3 regions of the Ruminococcus sp. 5_1_39BFAA genome follow, and region 3 is predicted to be linked to each of the others. Evidence: riboswitches for the same ligand, from Rfam matches in the RefSeq annotation. Region 3 holds a riboswitch; each other region holds the start of a gene.

Region 1 (7,620 bases), on a different contig from region 3:
TGGAAAAAGGCAGTAGGACAATGCGATCCCTGCCGTACTGGTCAGCAGCGCGACGCCTGTAAACTGTAATAAAAGTACGCAAATAAGCTGTTTGCTTGTATAACCTGCCGCCTTCAATGCACCAAGATTTTTCATATTCTCCTGAATATAATTTATAACATTGGAAGCGATCACGACCAACGCGATCAGCGTTACAAAAAATGCCATTGCACTGACGATTCCGGAGCAGATCATCTGTGAAATATAGCGCGAAGATGCCACAAGCGTATAGGAATTGCTTAAGATACGCACACCAGGATACTGTGAAGATACCTCATTGCTAAGGTCTGTCTCAAAATCCTCGCTTTCCTCTTCGTCATGGATCCTAACCGAAACCAACGTAGATTTGGGGGCATAACCCTTTTCTTCCAGTTCCTTAAACTTATCTTCCGTAAACATAAGCGTTGTCATGCTGCAATTATGGGAGCCTGTCATGACACTGTTCAGAAATCCGCATACCGTGTACTTTTCCACATGACTTCCAATGGTCAGTTCAATGGTCTGCCCCACTGTAAGATTGCTGTCAGCGCTATAAAGCATGGGAAGGTAAATACCGCTTGTAAAATCACTGTCCTCCACGATCTCAATCCTTCCTACGGAACGATTTAAGGCAGCTTGCTTTTCCTGAATAATAAATTCCGCGTTTACCTCGCCGCCGTTGTACGCAAAGGAACCAACCATAAATAAGGCATCCCCCATACAATATTCCTCTGTGCGCGCATCTTTCCCAAGAATCTCCGAGATAAAGCTCCGTAATCCGGCATCGCGGCTGCCTAAAGCCAATGTAACATGCTCCGCGTTAAGCCGGTCATGGTAACGTTCAAAATTCCGCTTATAATCCATAGACAGCATAAGCCACAAATTCATCATCATTGCCGCAAGCAGTATAAGAACGATAATCGCGGCAGTCTGTCCCTTCGCCTTCCGTATATTGGAGCGGGCAATTAAAAAATTTTTCTTCATGCTACCACCCCATCTGTGTAAGAAAACCCGAAAGCTTCTCATGTCTTGCCTGGTCGCCGTGCCTGTATTTGCCCAGATCGCATTCTCCCAGGATCGCGCCGTCCTTTAAGTACAAAATACGGTTTCCCCGCCGCGCAGAGCGCATGTCGTGGGTAACCATCACGACGCTTTGACCCTGCTCATTAAATTTTGTAAGCATATTCAGTACATCCAGACCTGTTTTCGAATTAAGCGCCCCCGTAGGCTCATCGGCAAAAAGGATTTCCGGAGAATTGATGAGGCCCCTGACAATGCCAACCCGCTGCGCCTCACCGCCTGAAATCTGGGTGGGGAATTTTTTCTCCGTTTCTTCGGATATGTCTACTGCCCTTAACAGCTCCCCAGCGCGCCGGACCAGCGCCTTTTTATCTCTATTCACAAGCAGCCCTGCTGAAAGCACATTATCCATGATGCTCATCCCGTCAATCAGATATATCTGCTGAAATACAAACCCGCAGTGCCTGCGCCTGAATACGGCAAGCTGGTCAGAATTTAAATCCGATATGACTTCATCTCCAAAAGTGATCGTGCCCAGAGAGGGCGTATCCATTCCTGACAGCGCATACAAAAGCGTGGATTTTCCCGCACCGCTTGCTCCCATGATCACGGTAAAATCCCCTTTATAAAGCTGCAGATCAATGTTTTTCAGAACGTGCTGCAAAGTCCCGCCGCTTGAGAAGGATTTGCTTAAATTTTCTGTTTTCAGCAATATTTCTTTCATGTCAAACCTCCTTGCTTTTTACACGTTCTATTTTATTTTTTTAATTCTTAAATGTCTTTAGCCAAACCTTAAAGATTCCTTAAATCGTACCGCTCAAAGCGATCGTCACGGTCACCTTCAGTCCATTTTGTCCATTTTCAACAACCAGCCCCCCACCCATTTCTTTCATAAAATAGTCGGAAATATAAAGTCCCAGACCAGCCCCTTCCATATCCTTTACATTGCTTCCGCGCTTGAATTTTTCTTTTAAAAGAGGCAGTTCTTCCCTGCTGACTCCGCCTCCGTGATCTTCCATGCAGACACTGAGACTGCGGCTGTTTTTGCATATCGCTACATCGATTTTCGTGTTTGCATATTTATAAGAGTTGGCAAAAATATTGTCAAATACCTGCTGCAAACGCAGCTTATCTGCGTATAAAAGGCAATCGGGAACATCCGGGATAAATGCGCGGCCCAGGTAATCCGAATTCTCAAACAGTGTTTTCAATTCCCTGCTTTCTATATCAGTGGGCGTTACGGTAAGCTGTCTTAGCTCTTCCAGCGTTGCGGTAAACAGGTTTGTGATGAGCGTATTGATCTGATCTGCTTTGCGGATGATCTGTGTGTAATTGTTCCGCATTTTATCATCCTCTGCCAGCGCCATTCCTACCTCAGAAACTGCCTTGATGCTTGCCACAGGCGTTTTGATGTCATGTGAAAGCTTGGCTACCAGTTCCTTTTTGCTGGCATTGGCTTCCGCTTCTGCTGCTCTTGCCTTTTTCAGTTCCGCGCGCATAATGTCAAAGCTCTCCGTAAATACCCCGAAAAGATTGTGTCTGTCCATCTCCAGCGGAATGTCAAGGTTTCCGCCTGCAATACGCTCTGCAAAACCTTTCAGATCCTGAAACGGTTTTATTACCACCCGATCCAAATAGAGTACATATCCCACGCAGATGCCGCACTGTATCAGGATCGCGGCTGCCAGAACCATAACTGCCGTGCGTTTCTGCGACTGCAGGGTTTGAGCACCGTTGTTCCAGATTATAATTTTTCCCTCCACGGAGCCGTCTGACTGGATATCGAGAATGGTATCACGATGTATGACCGCCATATTGATACTTTCACTCAAGCCCGGCTTTGTTTGAAAGACCACCCTTCCGTTCCTGTCGATCACAACGTAATCAAGACTTGTGTGGTTTTTATGGTTTTCCATTGAGTTCCAGTCTCTCTGTACGGACTGGACGGCCTCATTTACCGCAACTGCATCCTGCGAATTATCCGGATCCTGCACTGCAAAACCAACCAGAGCTATGATTTCCACTGCAAAGGCCAGTATCAGACAGATCAGAAGCACACGCTTTTTCATTGCTTTTCCCCCACAAACTTATACCCATCTCCCCAAACCGTAAGAATATATTGGGGTCTTCCCGGCTCCCGTTCAATTGCTTCCCTTATTTTCCGGATATGTACGTTCAGTGTTCCATCGCCTGTAAACTTATCCTCCCAGACTTTTTCAAACAGCTCCTGTTTTGAAACTACTCTGTTTTCATTTTTGATCAGATAGGACAGCAGCTTAAATTCAAGTGAGGTCAGTCTGGCTGTTTTTCCGTCAACCAGCACCTCCCTTGCACCAAAGTCCACCTTTAGCCATCCGTCCGTATACCCCTTATTCACACTCTGACCATACCGCCTCAGCACCACTTTTACCTTTGCTAACAGAACTCCCAGCGAATAAGGCTTTTGCACATAATCGTCCCCTCCGATATTCAGCGCAACGATCTTATCATCATCGCTTGTCCGTGCAGAAATAAACAGGATCGGGATTTCCGTTTTTTCACGCAGTTCCCGGCACAGCTCAAAGCCACTGCTGTCTCCAAGGTTGATATCAAGCAACAGCAGCTCTGCCGTATTCTCCCGGAAAAAACTCCTGCAGTCTGAGGCATTGTATACCACAGCCGTTTTTACGCCAAACAGATTAAAATATTCCGCTGTGCTGTCTGCCAGCAGTTCCTCATCATCTATGATCAAACAATCGTATTTCATTGCTTCCCTCCCAAATATACTGAGTCTATCATAACTGTTCAAAGGGATAATAGCAAGCAGCTAACTGGAGTACTTTCCTATGAAACAAAGAAAAGCACCTGCCTGTGACCTGTAAAGCCAAAGGCAAGTGCCCGCTAAGCTCATATTCAGTTAATCCTGATCAGTCTCCCCGAAGGATCACGCGGATTCTCTTATAAAGTACAAATACAATGACAGATGTCAGCGTGTATTTAAACAGGTTAAACGGCACAAGGATCATCACTGCAAACCCAAACAGGTTGTGTACACTGCTATGTACGGCAGTTCCCATCTCAATGAAAGCCTCCACAGGCATTCCGAATGCTTTTCCGTATGCCGGAAGTAATATAAACGCATTTACAAAACATGCCAGGATGGTCGTGAGAACTGTACCTGCAGCCATTCCCATCACAGCGTGTTTTCTGGTCTTTACATGTCGGTAACGGTAGATCAGCCCTGCCGGAACCACATATGCGCAGCCGAAAAGGAAGTTTGCCACATCACCTACACCTGCTGTCATGGTGCCTTTTGTCACCAAGTGTACCAGAATCTTTACAAGTTCAATGAGTACACCTGCGATCGGTCCCATCGCAAAAGAACCTACCATGACAGGAATCTCAGAAAAATCAAGCTGGTAAAAGGAGGGGGCCAGGAAAGGAAGTGGGAATTCAAAATTCATCAGTACTCCTGCCACGGCTCCCAGCATTGCCACCTGTGCAATGGTCCTGGTACGGCTTCTCGCCATTACGTCTCCGTTTTTCAATACTTGTTCACTCATACTGTTCGCTCCTTTGAAATTATTCTGAAAGAAAATTTCTGCAAGTTTTCCCTGTAGCTTCCGGTGCCACCCATCTTCTACGGAAAAAAAGCCCCGGGCGTAAATCCCGGGGCGCTGAGCACGTAAACATGAAACTATGAATCGCGTTCTTCTCTCATCCAGACTATACTGTCGGTTTTGGAATCTCACCAAATCAGCCGCCAAAGCGGGTCGCGGACTATACCGCCGGTAGGGAATTTCAAAGCTGCTATGACCTCGATCACCCTGCCCCGAAGAAATTTTCTTTTACGGACTATATTATAAACCTATACAGTATGGATTTCAATAGGGTTTCGAAATTTTCTTTACAATATGAAAAAATTGTGCTTAAATGGTACTGTTCACTTATCGTTACTAAATATTAAGGAGCAAAAATATGTCACCATCAACAGAAAAATCTTCAAACCTTACTGTAAAATATGCCTTCATCCAGGGCTTTTTCTGGATGAATTTCGCTGTGATCATGGGCTTTAGCAGCCTTTATCTTCTGGATGTTGGCTTTTCTAATACACAGATTGGCCTGCTGATCGCAGCGGCGGGAATCATTTCGGCAGTGCTGCAGCCGACCATCGCCAGCTATGCGGACAGCCCATCAAGTCCCTCCCTGAAAAGGATCGTATCTGTGTTCACGATCCTTGTGATCGTTATGGGGCTGCTTCTTATATTCAGCAAAGGCTCCCTGTTGCTGACCGGACTGCTTTACGGCGGATGTATCACCATCTTGCAGCTTCTGACCCCTTTAGTGAACGCGCTGGGCATGGAAAGCATCAACCAGGGAAAGCGCTTGAATTTCGGCGTTTCCCGTGGCATGGGCTCCGTGGCTTATGCGGTTGCCGCCTATATCCTCGGCATTGTGGCAGACCGGACAGGCGCAGGTGTTGTACCTGTGGCAACGGCTGGAGTATTTGCTGCACTTTTCTTCTTTTTGATGGTCTTTCCTTTTCAAAAGACTGTATCCGAATCGTCCAAAAAGGAGAAAAATAGCCAAAGCCCTCTGTATTTTTTCAAAAGATATCCACGTTTTGCCGTTGTATTGATCGGCTGTGTCCTTCTTTACATAAGCCACGTTCTGCTGAACAGCTTTACCTTCCAGATCGTGGAGAGCAAGGGCGGGACCAGCGCAGAGATGGGATTTTCCATGGCCCTTGCTTCGCTGATCGAGCTGCCCACCATGTTTCTCTTTGGCTATATGCTGAAAAAAGTCCGCTGTGACATCTGGTTCCGGATTTCCGGCATCTTCTTTATGCTGAAATGCCTGGGAAGCCTGCTTGCGCCAAATATGCCCGTGTTCTATGCAATCCAGCTTTTCCAATTGCTGGGCTGGGCGCTGATCACCGTCTCCTCCGTGTATTATGTAAATTCCATCATGGATTCCCGGGATGCGATCAAGGGCCAGGCGTATATGACCATGACCTATACCCTGGGCAGTGTGCTTGGCGCCTTACTTGGAGGCCCTCTCATTGACAAGGCAGGCGTAGCTGCCATGCTGACCTTCGGTACAGCAGCGGCTGCTATTGGCATGATTATCCTGCTTTTTGCCACAGAAAAAACCTCCGAAATGCCGCATTGAAGTTAAAGAAACACCCGGTTCAGTTCTCTTCTTTTTGATGTACGTGAACCTCCAACTGGTTGTATGGGATCACGATTCCCCTGTTGTCAAATTCCTCTTTGATACGCTCATTCAGGCGCCATTTCGCAGGCCAGTAGCGGTCTGTGGGGACCCAGACCCTAAGCGCCATCACAACAGCGCTTTCACCCAGTTCATCCACACATACTACCATATCCTTATCATCTTTTGTATCCGGATCCTCTTTTAAAAGCTCTTCCAGGGTCGCCTTTGCAAGACGTACATCCGAATCATAGGATATTCCTACCTTAATTTCCAGCTTCCGCATATCCCTCGCGGTCACATTGATAATGGTACTGTTGGACAATGTGCCGTTTGGGATTACGATATGCTTATTGTCAACGGAAAGCAGAGTGGTATAGCAGATTTCAATCTTATCTACGGTCCCTTCGCATCCCTTTGCCTGATCCTGAACAATGTAATCTCCCACCTGAAAGGGCTTGAACAGCAGAAGCATCACGCCTCCCGCCAGGTTTGACAGCCCTCCCTGCAGGGCAAGACCGATGGTAACACCGGCTGTTCCCAAAAGGGCCGCAACAGAGGATTCCTCCACCCCAAACTGAATGGCAATACTAAAGATCAAGATCATATAAAGCATGAATTTTGCCAGGGAGCCAACAAACTGGATCACACCCTTGTCCACTCCCGCACGTTCCATGGAATTCCTGACAACCTTCAGCAGCCATTTTATCAGCTTTCCGCCCACATAAAATGCCGCGATCGCCAGGACCACCTTGATGCCAAAGCCTGCGATATCCGGAATATGATCCTTTATATACTGCTGATACCGGTTTACATTGGTCGTGATTTCCTGCACGGTTTCTTCCACAGTTTCCTGATTCAAAACCTCCGCTGCATACAAAGGTTTTCTATACACCAGCCCCATCATCCGTTACCTCCTGCCATAAGCAGACTCGCCAGCACTGCCTGTATGATCAGAATCACCGGAACTCCCACACGGAATTTCGGTTTTCTCGTCTTGTGGCGGAAGCACCGCATACCAAGCAGCGCCCCCACTGAGCCTCCTGCTGCTGCCAAAAGCAAAAGCTGAGACTCCGGCACTCGCCACATATTTCTCCGCGCCCTCTGTTTATCGGCCCCATAAACCGCAAACGCCAGGACATTGACTGCCAGCAAATATATGCTTAAAATATCAGACATTACTTATTAATCCCTTTCATGGAAAGACTGATCCGCTTTTTCTGTAAATCCACACCCAGGACACGTACCTCCACAACATCTCCCACGCTTACCGCTTCCAGCGGATGCTTGATAAACTTATCGCTCATCTGAGAAATGTGTACCAATCCGTCCTGATGCACACCGATATCCACAAATGCTCCGAAATCAATTACATTTCGCACAGTTCCCTTT
Region 2 (7,620 bases), on a different contig from region 3:
ATTAAATGCCGGTGTGATTTTAGCTTCCCCGGTTTTTTCTTCACGACTCTGCTTCTCCATCAGTTCCGCGCAGACCGCCCGAAGCTGTATGCCGGAAAAGGTATGGATAGCATTGTCGATACAGCCATGGTTCGGGCAGAAGCAGCCCAGCATCTGACTGTTGGCGGCGTTGACAATGACATCACACCGCAGCGTGGTAATATCTCCCTGCCAGAGATAGATTCCATCCCGAACCGGAACAAGGCTGTCTATTTCCGTGATTCCTTTCCGTCTTATTTCTTCCTGCAGATACTCATCCTGTATTTTTAAAAATTCTTCTCCTGCCAATCCGGGCATCCGGATATTCATAAGCCCGCGCAAAAGCTGTTTTTGTTCCCCTGACTTTTCAGGAATCTTCATTTCACTGTATGCCTTATTTTCTTTTAACAGTTCCTGGATTAAATAGATTCTCCGCTCCTGCTGGTTCATCCCTTCTCACCTCTTTTCAATTACCTGTTTCGGACAGATTTCCGCACAACGCCCGCAGTGCAGGCAGTGATTCTGTTCGATCACAACTGGTTTTTGGGAAATATCAATACATTTCTGCGGACAGACAGAGTAACATAGCTTACAGCCGATACATCCTTCACTCACAAAATAGCCTTCCTGTTTCTTCTGGATATTTCCAATCACAAAACTGTCCCGTGTCACATGGGAAGGATCACTGATATCAAAGAACTCCCCTTCCGCTTCATAAACCGCAAAAACCTCCAGCGCACTGCGGGTATCTTCCGGATAGATCTGCTTCATATAAGGATTCTTTTCAAAAATCTCATCCAGCTTTTCACTTCCGATGTTGGCAATCTCTCCCCGCAATGAAATAGAATATTTATCCTTTGTGGCAGACAGGGAAATATATTTCTGCTTCATCAACTGTTCATAAAACGCCTTTCCTTTTGCTGTCAGGAAGTAGACACCCCTGTCATCCCACAGCATCATATCAATCACACGGGTCTGCGGATGTCCGTCAGCGCTGATCGTTGCAATCACAGCAGAATGTATCTGCTCCACCAGTAATCTCAAATAATCTTTTGTCTGCATTCGAAACACCCCTTTCAACGATTTCCTTTCAGCACAGGTGTCAGGCGCTTATAGACCATCATAGTAAACGCTCCGATCACCAGTCCTTTTAACAGGTTAAATGGAAAAGCATTATATAATACCACATCCAGTTTCGTATTGATAAACGGAATAAACACTCCGAATGATTCAATGAGCTGATCCATTGGCATAAACATTTCAAACATGGGAAGCAGGATAAAATAATTTGTGACCGCTGCTGTAATCCCCATGACTACGCTCCCGGCAATGCAGGAAATCACTGCTGTTTTCTTTGTTTTATGCCATTTATAGATAAGGCCCGCAGTCAGGACATAAGAGGAACCCATCAGAAAATTAGCAAGCTCTCCCACGCCTCCTGTAGAAGTTGATAACAACTGAAGGCCGTTTTTAACAAGTTCAATCATCACTCCGATAGATGGGCCAAACGCAAAGGCCCCGATCAGAGCGGGAAAATCAGATAAATCCATTCGTGCGAAAGACGGCGAAAGCGGAACCGGAAATTCCGCAAAAGCCATAATATATGATATTGCGGCAAGCATGGCTACCATAGTGACTTTTCTTACTGCAGGTGCCGTATTCTGTTTTTTTACTGGTAATGAAATTGTTTTATTCATAATTCTCCTGTTTGAGATATGATTTGGATTAAGAGAAGAGCCCTGCAGGTCTTTTCTTCCTGCGGGGCTTCTCCTGTCATATCTTCTTCCATCCGGACTTTTACCGTCGGTAGTGGAATTTCACCACATCAGCCGCTGATCAGCGGTTCGCAGACTTTACTGCCGGTCAGGGATTACACCTTGCCCCGAAGATTGCTTCTCTTTTTTTGCTGAATAAGTCAGCATTTTCTTAAAATTCATAAGGCGGATTGCCGGAAAAATCCGCAATCACACCATGAGGATTTTCAAGATAAAATACCTCAAAAACCGGGTTATCTGCGGTCTGATACTGTCCCTTGACGATCGGGTTTGCGATGCACATTTCCTTTGCTGCCATGTTGTTTTCAAACACAACCTTGCCATGCAAACGAATCCACGCATAGGACGGACTGGAAACGGAAATCTCAATTTCAGGATTCTCCAGCATATCCTTGTAAACATCCTTTGTGTTGTTGGTGCAGAACCACAGCTTACCGTCCATTTCCCCTGAGAACATGAACGGGCGGCACTTTGCTTTTCCATCACGTCCTACGGTTGCCAGATACTGAACAGGATTCTCACTTAAAAATTCGATTACTTTCTTCATTGTACTTACCTCCAAATTTGTTTATAGCCTTTCGCTTTTGTTGATTCTATTGTAGCAATCCTTCTTTTTTCTGAGAAGTACGCACAATATTGTGGTATAGTTACCAGCAGGAAACCATGCTTTTACCGGTCTGTCGCTTTCCTCTTTTCTGTTCGGAATTGCTTGCTTTTCCTTCCTGATGATCCTATAATAAAACCGTACAGCCATTTCGTAAAGTAAGCACAATATTGTGCTATAGTTACCTATAAGATACTATGAAAGGAGTTCATTACATGGAAACCACAAAAGAAATTGCCGGTAAACCAGCAAAGGCATTACCGGATTGTCCGGTAGAGACAACTTTAACCTTAATCAGTGATAAATGGAAAGTGCTGATTCTGCGTGATTTATTACCCGGAACCAAACGCTTCGGAGAATTAAAAAAATCTATCGGACATGTAACGCAGAAAGTTCTGACTGCACAGCTTCGCCAAATGGAAGAAAGTGGTTTGGTAATCCGTACCGTTTACCCGGAAGTTCCTCCCCATGTAGAATATACACTGACAGAGCTTGGTTACAGTCTCAAGCCTATTCTGGATGCCATGTGGGATTGGGGCGAAGATTACAAAGCAAAAAACTCACGATAACCAGCTTTTGCCAAAAAATACAGGGTTTCGTCCCGTGGTATCTATTTTCTCAGATACCACGGAACAAAACCCTGTTTTCCATTTATCCGTCCATTTTTCCAAAAGAGTTCCTCCATCTCGCTATCCGGTAAATAACTTTTCCCTGTTTTAATATCTGGAAAAGAAAAAAATCCCATCTTCGTACTCATTATTTTCCCCCGTATACTCATCAATCACATTTTTCCAGAATAAATATGCCTGCTCACTTCCACAGAATGGAGAAACCTCCCAATTTCCCGGATATTTTTCAAAGCACATAATTGCTGCCTCCTTTCCGATTTTCTTCCTTCTAAACTTCGGAAGTACCATAAACTCTGCAATACTGTGACCGGAGCTGCCCTTTTGCATGTAGGTATTGATCATGACAAATCCCAGCAGCCTTTCACTCCCCTGCTCCTTTATAAAGCAGGCTTCTCTGTCCTTTTCTGTGAAATAGTTTTCAAACCACGGATATTCAAATAGCGCATCTTCATTCATATCATTTTGGTCATTCAGGCTTTCCTCAAATAAGGAATATTGCAGAAGCCTGTATAAAATCTCTTTTTGAGTTTCCTCCACTTTTTTTAATATAATATTCATATTTCTCCCTTTTACAGACATTCCTGCGGCAGAATCATCTCATCGTTCATGTTCATAATACAAGCTTTCCATCCTGCTGGATTATGATAGGTCGGCATCACTGACCGGATACCTGCATCTATAACTTTTCAGATACATATTGCCCGACTTCTTCCAACAGATGATTCGTCACCACAACTTCATAAAGTTTCCTTCACCGCCGCACCCAGGGCAATGCCCGTCCAAGTGCATAGGACATAACCCGCAATTTAATCCACACAAAGAAAACAATAAATCTGATCTTGTAAAATCCTTCAAAATGTCTCTCCCCCGACCCTGTTTAGCCTTTTACGTGCTCTACTTTCAGAACCATTTTTTGGCATGGATAATCAAATACTACCAGTTCTTCATCATCCACAAATCCGCACGAATGATAACAGTAACGTGCAGCCATTCCTTTCCGGTCTCCTTCCCGGAATGTAATCACATGAACCACTTCCCCATCCTCAAAGCATTCTGCCATCCGTTTAATTAGTCGTTTTCCCACGCCCTGTTTTCGGAATTCCGGCATGACTGCCAGGAACGTAAGCTCTTTTTCCTGATAAGAAAAAGTAAGCATTCCCGCCAGTCTGCCCTCCTTTTCCTCCAATAACGCCTCCTTACAGTCTATGGCCTTATAAAGTGCTTCCAGAAATTCTGCCTCTTGATATCCGGGGAATGCTTCCCTCACTTGCTCCATCATGGAAAGTACCTTGTTAATATCTTCTTTCGCTACATATCGAATCATTGATTTTCACATCTTTCCGGATAATCCTTATCCTTCCAATACCACCATTTCAGTTTCTCCGGCTCATGCCGCTCATGTTCTGCAAAATATACTGCACAACGAAATACATACAACACACATCTGTCATCCTGGAATCCCTTTTTTATACAATCCAGACGATACAATTCTTTCGGATCTTTTCCCCTTAAGTCTGCAATGCAGTGGATTCCGATATTTTGCAGATGCTGTTCCATATTTGCTCCCACACCCGGTATCTTCTTCAAATCACTGGTTTTATTCTTCTCATTCTGCATCATCCCAAATCCTCCTGCCAGAAAAGGCATGAGCGATTTGATATTGTCAATATCCCCTGATTGCCCATGCCCTTTCTCCATTTCAAAATACAGCTTTTCTACTTTTCATCGTATCATAATAAATGCGACAATTATCTGTCATGTTTCAATCGTTTTTCGCATCATTTTGATTCAGAAATTTCCGTATTGCTTTTGCTGCCTGCTCTGCATTAGAAAGAATGGCCGGATGTCCACCGCCCGAAAACATGCAGATCTCTGCCCCTGTTTTCCCGGATATGGCTTCATATTCACTCAGTATATCCGGTCTCACCATTTCGTCCCCGACACTCCCCATGAGTAAAAGAGGAACCTTTAATTCTGACATGGGCTTTAAAAATAAAGGCAAGTTTTCTTCCGCACATTGAACAAGCGCCTTCGTATCCATATCCACGATCCGTTCCCAGTCTTCTCCCTGACACCACTGATAAAACCAGACTGCCTGCTCATCCTGCTTTGCACCTGCGCGCTCATTGATCAGTTTCCGTGCAAAATCTTCTCCCAAAGTCCGTCCATCAAAACTGTCTGCTACTACTTTTTCCACCAAATCCGGACGCAACAAGCCTGCATTTACTGCCGCCCATGCACCGCCGCTGCTTCCTACAAGGCTTACCTTTCCGCAATTCAGATGTTCCAGCAAAGCAATGGTTTGTCGTGCCTCCTCCTGCCACAAGTCTGCTGGGAATTCAGTCAGACGGTCTGACCTGCCATGTCCCAGAAAATCTACAAGAATTACTTTAAAATGTTCTTCATACAACGAAAGTATCGGTTCAAACATTCTGGATGATGCTGTATTTCCATGCAAAAATACAATCGGATTTCCCTTTCCTGCTTCTGAATAATAAATTCTTTTTGCCTGATAAACAAAATATGACATTCTGTGCCTCCTAATCAATACTCGTTGTCTGTACTGGATTAGCAAGGCTGTCAAACACTAAGCCTTGCTGTTAGTGTATCTTCATCCAAATTCCCATTTTCATAACCTCCGATTCTTTCTTGTTTTCAGTATATCATGAAAGCAGATGGTAAGATATAACCTTTTGCTAAAAAGTCAGTCAAAATACAATTCCCACCACTGCTTTTACCCCGAGGGGGAATATGGCTGTACTACCAGTCCAACCAAACTGCTAACACAGATTATCCCCATATTCATTTGCAATATCAAATATACTTATTTGTTCAATTTTAAGAGATTTCAATTTACGTTCTGTTATTATATCTTTATCTGATATTTCACCACACAGTATAGGCGATTTAGGATCATGCAGCTTCCAATTATCCTTAACTTTATTATCAGAGTAATTAGCATAACAATATCTGCAGCCATTCACACATGTATTATATGAACCTATATCTACGCTTTCAATACATCCACATTCACCTCTCTGATTTTTATCTTTTTGCGCTTTTATCTTACAACCAATTATTTGCTCTACCAACTGCTGATCTATACAACTATTGTGTTCAATTCCACATGCAGACAAATCGATATTTTCTGCACAGGTTGCGATTTTCATTTTATTTTCTCTTGCAATCTGCGATAATTTTGATGCAAATTCCTCTATTCTATGCTTCTCTAAATTAATCATATTAATTCCTTGCATATTCTTCTTTGTTTTTGCGTATAAGTCAACAAAACTTATCACAACTTTATCTGTATATCCACACAATGATTTTGCAATCGTTCGAATAGCCTTAACATGATACTCTTCTGTATATTGTTCTGTAAATACAATCGGATCATATCTCCAGATAATTTTATCCTTTCCGATTTTTAAAGATAAGTTCCTAAAAGCATCTATCAATACTTTTCTTTTATCTGGTAAATTTGGTTCTATGTCTTTACCATAACCTGTTAAAGTAAACTGAAAATAATAATTATAGCCTTGCAAATCGTTTAATTTGTCCAACATTGGCAAAGGATTTTTTGTCCAAAACACAATACAATCCACTAAGCGAGGGGACAAATCAATCTTACTTATCTGATGGATATTCATAGGGTTTCTAACATATAAAAATCCCTCTTTAATTCTATTTACAAACCATTCGGAATAATAATTCGGAATATCAGTTCGCCTACTCACACTTAAAATCATTAAAACACCTCTATTATATGCTGTATGCTTCTACGATCATTTCTTGTGTCATAAAAAGTGTAATAATATTTATGTACTCGTACTGCGGGACCGGAACGATACTCGTGGTTCTTCCTTATTCGTATTTTTTACCAACTATATATATTGATATAAACAATCCTCCAACCCCAAATAACAGAAAAACATAACGAGCAATTTTCGTCCCAAAATCAGCGTTTAGAAAACTCATTCCAAGGTTAATGACCGGGGAAAGAACAATGGTCAAGCATGACCAAATGCGAACCACTCGCACAATATAAGGCCAGTTTGAATTATTAAAAGCAATTCCCGAAAAGTTCATACGAACAGGCCCATCATAATACAATCCACACCTATTATCGTCATAATAAACCGGCAATTTTGTTTTCACCATAAAGCAAAAATATGCTCCAAAAATAATGCCAAGTACAATGACGGTAATTAATGTTTCACTTAGCGCCTGTTGCTGATAGTTTAGTATTGCACCCACACTTCCTATTATTACAGAACAAAAATAAATAATCGGCCATTTGGTTTTCGTCTGATATGCTCTTGTAGTTTTGTCTTCTGTGTAGGATAAAGCAGTTTGAACAACTGCCTCTACTTGATTTGCATCCAGAGGTGCTTCTTGTATCATTCTTTTGCACATAAGAAGTTCTGTGACAGTCACTCCAAACAAATCTGCAAGTGGAACGAGTAATGACGTATCAGGAATACTAACCCCCGTTTCCCATTTGCTAATAGCTTTATCCGATATAAAAAGTTTTTCCGCCAGTTCTTTTTGCGTAAATCCTTTTTCTCTACGAAGTTCTGACACAAAAGCACCG
Region 3 (7,620 bases):
TACGCCACATTCCCATCCCTCCTTCAGTTTATCCATACTATACCATAAAAAAGGACAGTTACCGCAACTGTCCTCAAAACAGGTAGTAACTGCCCTTAAAATAAAATTCTATTGATAAAAAAGCATAACATTCATGGTAAAAACCGAATTACTATAATCGAAGTCCATTACCCCATGATATTTTTCTGCAGCAGCTTTTACATTTTGGAGTCCCCATCCATGATTTGACTGATTCTTCTTCGACGTAACAATAATTCCATTCTTAGTAACAGGTGCTGTCATACTACTATTGGCAATCTGTATAATAATAAACTGATGAATCCTCCGAATTGTCAGAGTGATTTTTCGTTCTGTCTCAGGCGGCAATTTTACACACGCCTCAATCGCATTATCAAACAAATTAGTAAGGATCGTACATAAGTCTACCGGATCAATTCCACAATCTTTTGGATATTCTACATGAATATCCACATGAACTCCCTGGCTTCTGGCCATTTCAGCCTTCTGACTTATTATATAATCAGCTGCTTCAATTCCAGTCCATTGTGCTATAGAAAATGCAGTACGATCCCCAATGATCTTCCCCAGATGTTCCTGTGCCTCCGTAACTTTTGCATCCGCCAGATAATTCTGTATCAGAGTAAAATGATTCCTCATATCATGATATAGCCTTGCATTCGATTCATATGACTCTTTTGCAGCCATATAATTTTTCTCCAAAAACTGATTCTTCCGTTCTGTATACTCCTGCTCCCTTTTAACTTCCCTCAATCGAAGGAAAAAATATGTAGTACATACCAGAAGGGTGCCGCTCAAGCTCAGCATAATCTGAAAGAAATTTAACTTGAACCCTACAAGGATCTCGGACTGGATCACCCAATACACACTTCCTACGCTTCCCAACACTAAGCATATCACTGTAACAGTATATCCTTTTTCTTTTTTAGGAATCACTCGTTTCCGAAGCAACATACAAAGTAGAATAACGATAAATATTTCAAAAATTTTTATTGTAGCAATATAAGCCACCCTTTTCACACTAAAACCAGAAAGAATCTGATTCACAACAGATTCCATACCTGTTTGCGTCATCACGAATACGCTTGTCATATCCACAAAAGTTAGAAATGCAACATACCCTATGGACAGAAACAAAAACTCTATAAATCTGCCACGATAAAGTATCTGTGCTCCCAAAGCAAACACAATCACACTGTATATCAGGGTAGGGAAACTAATAGACAAGTCAATCAGATTCAACATGACAACTCCCACCGCAATAAAAGCTGCCAACAGCACAAAATATCTTATTTGCTTCTTCTTTTGAAACTGACTTTCTGAAATTGTAGCAATAATACTTAGGTATAGAATTATTTCTATAAAGGCTGCGATCCATTCGACAAAAATATGTATTCCCGTCATATCTGCTTCCCCCAAAATTTGAGCATTGTAATCTTAAATTCTGGAATATTCGCTTTACTAATTATAATATGCTGATCATCCAGCAAAAGGATTCCAGTATCATCCAGCCCTACTACATTTGCCAGATTCACAATACACCCTCTGTCCGCAAAGCAAAAATACTCTTTGTTTATTTCCTCAAAGACGTGTGCCAGCGTCTTTCGTACAGATTGTGTTTTTCCTCCCCTCAAATAAAATACAGCATATTTCCCGTCTTTCAGAATATACAGTATTTCTCTATACGGTAACTGCTCCACATGATTTTTGATCTCAACCGTGTAAAATTCATTTCTTTCCAGACGGTACAGCTTATAATAATCCTCCAACGCAGGCGGCAATTTTTCCTCTATGACCGTCTTTGGAATATACCGGAATACAGAAAATTCGTAAGCTGTAATCGCATACTCCAAATGGGAAGTAATAAAAATGATTTTTGCAGCGGGCATAGTATCCTGAATTACCTTTGCCAAATCCATCCCGTCAATTCCCGGCATCTCTATGTCCAAAAGAAGCAGGTCATAATTAATCCCGTCCTGCAAATCGTACAACAGATTCTCGCTGGATTGATATGTCTGAATTTTACAGTCCACACAATGCGTCCTGAAAAACACCCTCGCAAGTTCATCTACTTTAGAAAGAATCACTGTATCGTCATCGCTTACCGCTATATGTAGCATCATTGTCACCTCAAACATAAATCTCAACCGATATTATACCGTAACTCTGCGTTTTTCTCAACAAAGAGTCCACGGCAGATTTACTTCAAATCCTCTTTTGCGAAAAGGTACAACCGCATTTTCCGTTTTGCGGAAAAGTTTGGACACCCTCTTAGTTACGCGAAAAGGTGGGGGCTTCTTTTTCAGAAGTTTACCCCACCCTGTTATTTCTCCATGAGTATGAACCGTTCGTCCAAGAAACACACAAATTTTATGTACTCTGATTTCTGTATGAACCGGATTTTTCCCACATATAGGGCTTATTCCGGGCTTTTCTACCACATAATGTACCCTCGAACCGTTTTCAAGCCCGATACTTTGTAAAATCAGACACCACTATACGCAAGTATTATATCCCCTCATCTGTTTCCTCTTTTGCTATCCTCTCCGCTTCCTCCAAAGGGAAGTCCGGTATCTTCTCCAGCAGTTTTAGAATAATGGATTGTTTCATATCCTCGTCCACAAAGGTTCTCACGCTGCCGTCCGGCTGCTTCTCTTTTACTGTGGCAAGCTCTTCAATATAAGAATCGTAGTGTGCAATAACTTTTCTGTTGCCCATTTTTCCCCGGCAACCGCCGCTTTGATAATTTCATAAGTCAATGGATTCTGCTGTTCTTCCATACTCGTACCTCCGCTATTTGATTGCCTACAGCATACCATATCCAAAGACAGCAATCCAGTGAGCCATGAAAAATGAAGATATTTTACAAGCCTTTTGCATTTTGAAATGCTACAATGAAGAACAGCAAGGGAGGGAACACACATGAAGAAAGAAACAAGGACGGTGGTTTATGATGATGAGCTTCGGATTGAGGCATACCGTTTTGAGGGAATCGTGCAGCCATTTCCAAACCACTTCCATGAATATTATGTGATTGGATTTATTGAGGACGGGGAACGATGCCTCTCCTGTCGCAATCAGGAATACACCATAGCAAAAGGTGATATTGTTCTTTTCAATCCCGGAGACAATCATGCCTGTGTACAGAGTGATGATGGCACATTGGATTACCGAGGAATTAACATTACCAAAGAAGTCATGCTGGACCTGGCAGAAGAAGTGACCGGGAAAAGGGAACTCCCCGGCTTTTCCAAAACCGTGATCTTCGATGAAGAAGTGACCTGCTATCTGCATCCGCTCCACGAACTGGTCATGATAGGCTCCTGTGAATTCGGTAAGGAAGAAAATCTGCTGCTCCTCATATCTCTGTTGATTCAACGGTACGGGCAGCCCTTTGAAAGCTGTATCCCGGAATGCAGGGAAGAAATTGAAAAAGCCTGCGATTTTATGGAGCAGCACTTCGCAGACCGGATTTATTTAGATCAGATCTGCCGTTATGCTGGTCTTAGCAAATCCACGCTGCTCCGGGCCTTTACCAAGTCCAAAGGCGTCACACCATACAGCTACTTAGAGAACATACGCATTGGCAAAGCAAAGAAACTTCTGGAACAGGGTGTGCCTCCGATAGAGGCAGCCTTGCAGACAGGCTTTTCTGACCAGAGTCATTTCACGAACTATTTCAACCGATTTATCGGATTGGCTCCGGGCCTTTACCGTGACATATTTTTAGAGAAGGAGGAAACGCCGGATGAGTAAAAAAGCAACCGGGCATCTGGCGGCGCTGGTAACGATCCTGATATGGGGAACCACCTTCATCTCCACCAAAGTGCTGTTAGTGGATTTTGAGCCGATAGAAATCCTGTTCTTCCGGTTTATCCTGGGATTTCTGGCATTGCTGATCGTCTATCCCCACCGGATGAAAGGCACTACCAAACGGCAGGAAGCTGTCTTTGCAGCGGCGGGACTGTGCGGCGTGTGCCTGTATTATCTGCTGGAGAACATTGCCCTGACTTATACAATGGCTTCCAACGTAGGTGTGATTATCTCTATAGCACCCTTTTTCACAGCAATGCTCACCCACCTGTTCACAAAGGAAGAAAAGCTGCGTGCAAATTTCTTCATCGGATTTGTAGTTGCGATAGTCGGCATCTGCTTGATCAGCTTTAACGGTGTGAAGATGCAGTTAAATCCCATCGGTGACTTATTGGCCGCAGCTGCAGCAGTCGTGTGGGCCTGCTACTCTGTACTCACCCGAAAAATCAGCGGTTTTGGATATCACACCATCCAGACCACAAGACGAGTATTTGCTTATGGAATCGTATTTATGATACCTGCACTATTCCTGTTTGATTGCCGCATTGGAGCAGAACGGTTCACAAATCCAGTCTGCCTGGGAAATTTGATCTTCTTAGGTCTGGGCGCATCCGCACTGTGTTTCGTTACTTGGAACATGGCTGTGAAGGTTCTGGGCGCTGTCAAAACAAGCATTTACATTTACTTAATTCCGGTTATCACAGTTATCACATCGGCCCTTATCCTAAAAGAAAAAGTAACCGTGATGTCCGGCATTGGTACGGTCCTAGCACTGATCGGACTGTTCCTTTCTGAATACAGAGGAAAAACACAAAAACAGGAGGCAATCTGAAATGGATTTACAGAATGAAAAATGCGTCATGGTCATTGACGCAAATCTCCCGCTTGGCATTATTGCAAATACGGCGGCTATCATGGGAATCACCCTGGGAAAAGAGATGCCGGAGGTGGTCGGTGCGAATGTTACAGACCAGAGTGGAAACGAACATCTCGGCATCATTGAATTTCCCGTACCAATTTTGAAAGGCTCACCGGAAATCATCAAAGCAATCCGTGACAAGCTCTATCAACCTGACTTTCAGGACTTGACCGTGATTGACTTTAGCGATCTGGCACAGGGCTGTAAAACCTATGATGAATTTATCTCAAAAATGGGGGACGTGTCAGAAAGCACTCTGCAATACTTCGGTCTTGCCATCTGCGGTCCTAAGAAAAAAGTCAATAAGCTCACAGGCAGTATGCCACTGCTGCGATAGTAATAACCCCTTGAAAAGAATCCGCCATGGAAGTATCTTTTTCCTATATCCACTCCATCTTCTGATACTTCCGAAATACTTCCGAAATCCCCTTCTTCTATTGCCTTACAGCATTTTAAGAGGTATGATTGATTCCGACAGCTGAATAAGAAGTCTTCAGGGCAGGGTGACTCTTATTGGATAAAAGATATCCAATGGGCAAGAATTCCCGATTGGCGGTACAGTCCGCAAGCACATATGTGCATGATTTGGTGCAATTCCAAAACCAACAGTACAGTCTGGATAGAAGAAGATCGTGCATATCACAGAATATATGTTTCTTGATATTCTGTAAATATTCCTTAACACCTGAAAGACATTCTTTAAGGTGTTAATTTTTTCAAGGAGAAAATCTGAATGAATACAAGAACAAAAATGCTTACCTCAACTGCCATGCTGTGCGCCATCGCCTACATAGCCGTTGCTGCCTGTCGGATACCCGTCGTGCTTTTTCTGAAGTACGATCCCAAAGATGTCATCATCACATTAGGAGGTCTGATCTGGGGACCGATGACCTCTTGCTTTGTGTCCGTCATTGTATCTCTGATTGAAATGGTAACCATAAGTGAAACCGGCATATTAGGGTGCTTAATGAATATCTTATCCACCTGCTCCTTTGCCTGCACCACCTCTTTGATTTATAAAAAGAAGCATACGTTAGCAGGCGCTGTTACCGGATTGTGCGTTGGCAGCCTTACAATGGTTGTTGTCATGCTGCTGTGGAATTACCTCATCACTCCGTTTTATATGGGATACCCCAGAGAAGCCGTTGCCAGACTGATGCTCCCGGCATTTCTTCCATATAATCTCTTAAAGGCGGGACTGAATTCCGGATTCACGTTTCTGCTATATAAACCAGTGATAACAGCTCTGAGAAAAGCAGGATACCTTGCCACCCCCGTCAATGCCTCTGGCAAGAGACATCTTGGATTATTCCTTTTTTCAATGCTCGTTATTGTCACCTGTACATTATTCATTCTGTCCATGAATGAAATCATATGAGGTAAATCTATGAAAAAGGCGAGTAATCTTATCCCTGTTTTTATAACAGCGGGAACTATCATACACGGACGCGGAATAGGAAAACTAATTGGGATGCCGACTGCAAATTTAAAAATTGCAGACAAAAAGGGCCTTCCTCCTGAAGGCGTTTATATTGCCACAGCCACTTTGGAAAATGAAACCTACTACGGCATTACGCACATCGGCCCCCGGCCTACCATCAGCAATGATGGGGAAATATCTGTGGAAACCCATCTTCTGAATTTCAATAAGGATATCTATGGATTGAAGATGGAGATTCAACTTATGAAAAGGCTGCGCACTCCGCAGAAATTTGACAATCTTTCCCTGCTGCTGGAACAAATCCGTCTGGACTGTATTGCTGTGCAAGAGTTTTATGGCATCCGGCGGATCAGCTCACGGCTTTATATGAACGCTCAAAAACATGAGGTGAAAATTGACGGCCACGCTTTATACTTATCTCCAAAAGAATTTGATATTTTATATCTGCTCTATTCCAGCCCTGACATTATCTTCACAAAGGAGCAGATTTATGAATCAGTCTGGCACGAAGCAGCAAACGACCATTTCCATGCTGTGGAAAACACAGTTTTTCAAGTGAGGAAGAAAACTGCAACATACGAAGATGGGTTGAATTTCATTAAAACTGTAGTTGGATATGGATACAAATTCGACCCTGTCAACAAGAAATAGCAGCTATCCTCGTCATTTTGCAAAACGCCCTTTAAAAAGGCTGCTGATATATGAAAACTTCTCATGTGCCAGCAGCCTTTTTTTAATACACCTCATCAAAATACCCAATGAACACCGACATCCTTAGCATCCCATCTTTCGTCGAAAATGTCACATTCTCCGCCCGCTCTGCGATCTCCTTTAGCAGTGTTAATGCCTCCCGATCACAGAACTCAAAATGCTTCAAGTATAAATCAATGGTTGCCTGCCATTTCTGGTAATCCACCTCGCCCCGGATTCTTCCTCCGAACTGCCGGACGTAAGCATCACACTCCCCAAGCAGGTATTCATAATCCGCTTTTTCTTTAGGAACCACACGCTTTGGGATTTTATCCATTTCTTCCTGGTACTTCTGAAAGAACCCAACCTCCATTAATGTGTCCAGAAAATCCTTTCTCTCTGACTTATCACTTCGTTCCCGGAATTCCTCTCCGTAGTCTTTTTCATATACTTCATTTTCCATGCTTCGCACCCTTTCCTGTAGAATAATTTACCACTACGGGTAGGATGTTACCATAGATTTCTTATTATTCGTTGTCATGAAAGATAACTTTATGGGTCTATATTGATAAGTTTATCAGTCTTTTCTTTAAATCCCGAATCCTTCTGCCCATGCTTTCAGTTCTTCCGCACTTGCATCCGCAGGGAATCTCTTTCCTTCCTTTAATTCTGCTCCTGGGCAGGAAACCGCCAGTTCCTTGTTTGTGTTCCCCATACCGCTGCTGCCAGAAGTTGCCAA

What was found. A riboswitch is a leader RNA that binds a small molecule or an ion and turns the genes downstream of it on or off. The one in region 3 is predicted to bind FMN.
Region 1: it holds a riboswitch for FMN, as region 3 does, so the genes downstream of both, ACESZH_RS01790 (ECF transporter S component) here and ACESZH_RS23160 (ECF transporter S component) in region 3, are expected to answer to the same signal.
Region 2: it holds a riboswitch for FMN, as region 3 does, so the genes downstream of both, ACESZH_RS20205 (ECF transporter S component) here and ACESZH_RS23160 (ECF transporter S component) in region 3, are expected to answer to the same signal.

Annotation. Positions count from the first base shown of each region.
Region 1 covers NZ_CAXSVO010000001.1:399,235-406,854, forward strand. The annotation lists gene ACESZH_RS01770 (ABC transporter permease) at 1-1,002, opposite strand, end outside; gene ACESZH_RS01775 (ABC transporter ATP-binding protein) at 1,004-1,762, opposite strand; gene ACESZH_RS01780 (ATP-binding protein) at 1,842-3,107, opposite strand; gene ACESZH_RS01785 (response regulator transcription factor) at 3,104-3,784, opposite strand; gene ACESZH_RS01790 (ECF transporter S component) at 3,945-4,580, opposite strand; FMN riboswitch at 4,723-4,861, opposite strand; gene ACESZH_RS01795 (MFS transporter) at 4,996-6,189, shown strand; gene ACESZH_RS01800 (mechanosensitive ion channel family protein) at 6,209-7,135, opposite strand; gene ACESZH_RS01805 (DUF1294 domain-containing protein) at 7,132-7,407, opposite strand; gene ACESZH_RS01810 (Tex family protein) at 7,407-7,620, opposite strand, start outside.
Region 2 covers NZ_CAXSVO010000031.1:1,933-9,552, forward strand. The annotation lists gene ACESZH_RS20195 (protein-ADP-ribose hydrolase) at 1-468, opposite strand, end outside; gene ACESZH_RS20200 (4Fe-4S binding protein) at 475-1,080, opposite strand; gene ACESZH_RS20205 (ECF transporter S component) at 1,095-1,715, opposite strand; FMN riboswitch at 1,792-1,912, opposite strand; gene ACESZH_RS20210 (pyridoxamine 5'-phosphate oxidase family protein) at 1,945-2,340, opposite strand; gene ACESZH_RS20215 (winged helix-turn-helix transcriptional regulator) at 2,613-2,966, shown strand; gene ACESZH_RS20220 (GNAT family N-acetyltransferase) at 3,114-3,584, opposite strand; gene ACESZH_RS20225 (GNAT family N-acetyltransferase) at 3,904-4,350, opposite strand; gene ACESZH_RS20230 (helix-hairpin-helix domain-containing protein) at 4,347-4,646, opposite strand; gene ACESZH_RS20235 (alpha/beta fold hydrolase) at 4,789-5,556, opposite strand; gene ACESZH_RS20240 (DUF1848 domain-containing protein) at 5,807-6,775, opposite strand; gene ACESZH_RS20245 (helix-turn-helix domain-containing protein) at 6,891-7,620, opposite strand, start outside.
Region 3 covers NZ_CAXSVO010000055.1:886-8,505, forward strand. The annotation lists gene ACESZH_RS23130 (GHKL domain-containing protein) at 109-1,422, opposite strand; gene ACESZH_RS23135 (LytR/AlgR family response regulator transcription factor) at 1,419-2,141, opposite strand; gene ACESZH_RS23140 (helix-turn-helix domain-containing protein) at 2,527-2,736, opposite strand; gene ACESZH_RS23145 (helix-turn-helix domain-containing protein) at 2,941-3,774, shown strand; gene ACESZH_RS23150 (DMT family transporter) at 3,767-4,663, shown strand; gene ACESZH_RS23155 (DUF2000 domain-containing protein) at 4,665-5,087, shown strand; FMN riboswitch at 5,236-5,385, shown strand; gene ACESZH_RS23160 (ECF transporter S component) at 5,484-6,128, shown strand; gene ACESZH_RS23165 (riboflavin kinase) at 6,138-6,842, shown strand; gene ACESZH_RS23170 (hypothetical protein) at 6,925-7,344, opposite strand; gene ACESZH_RS23175 (flavodoxin) at 7,471-7,620, opposite strand, start outside.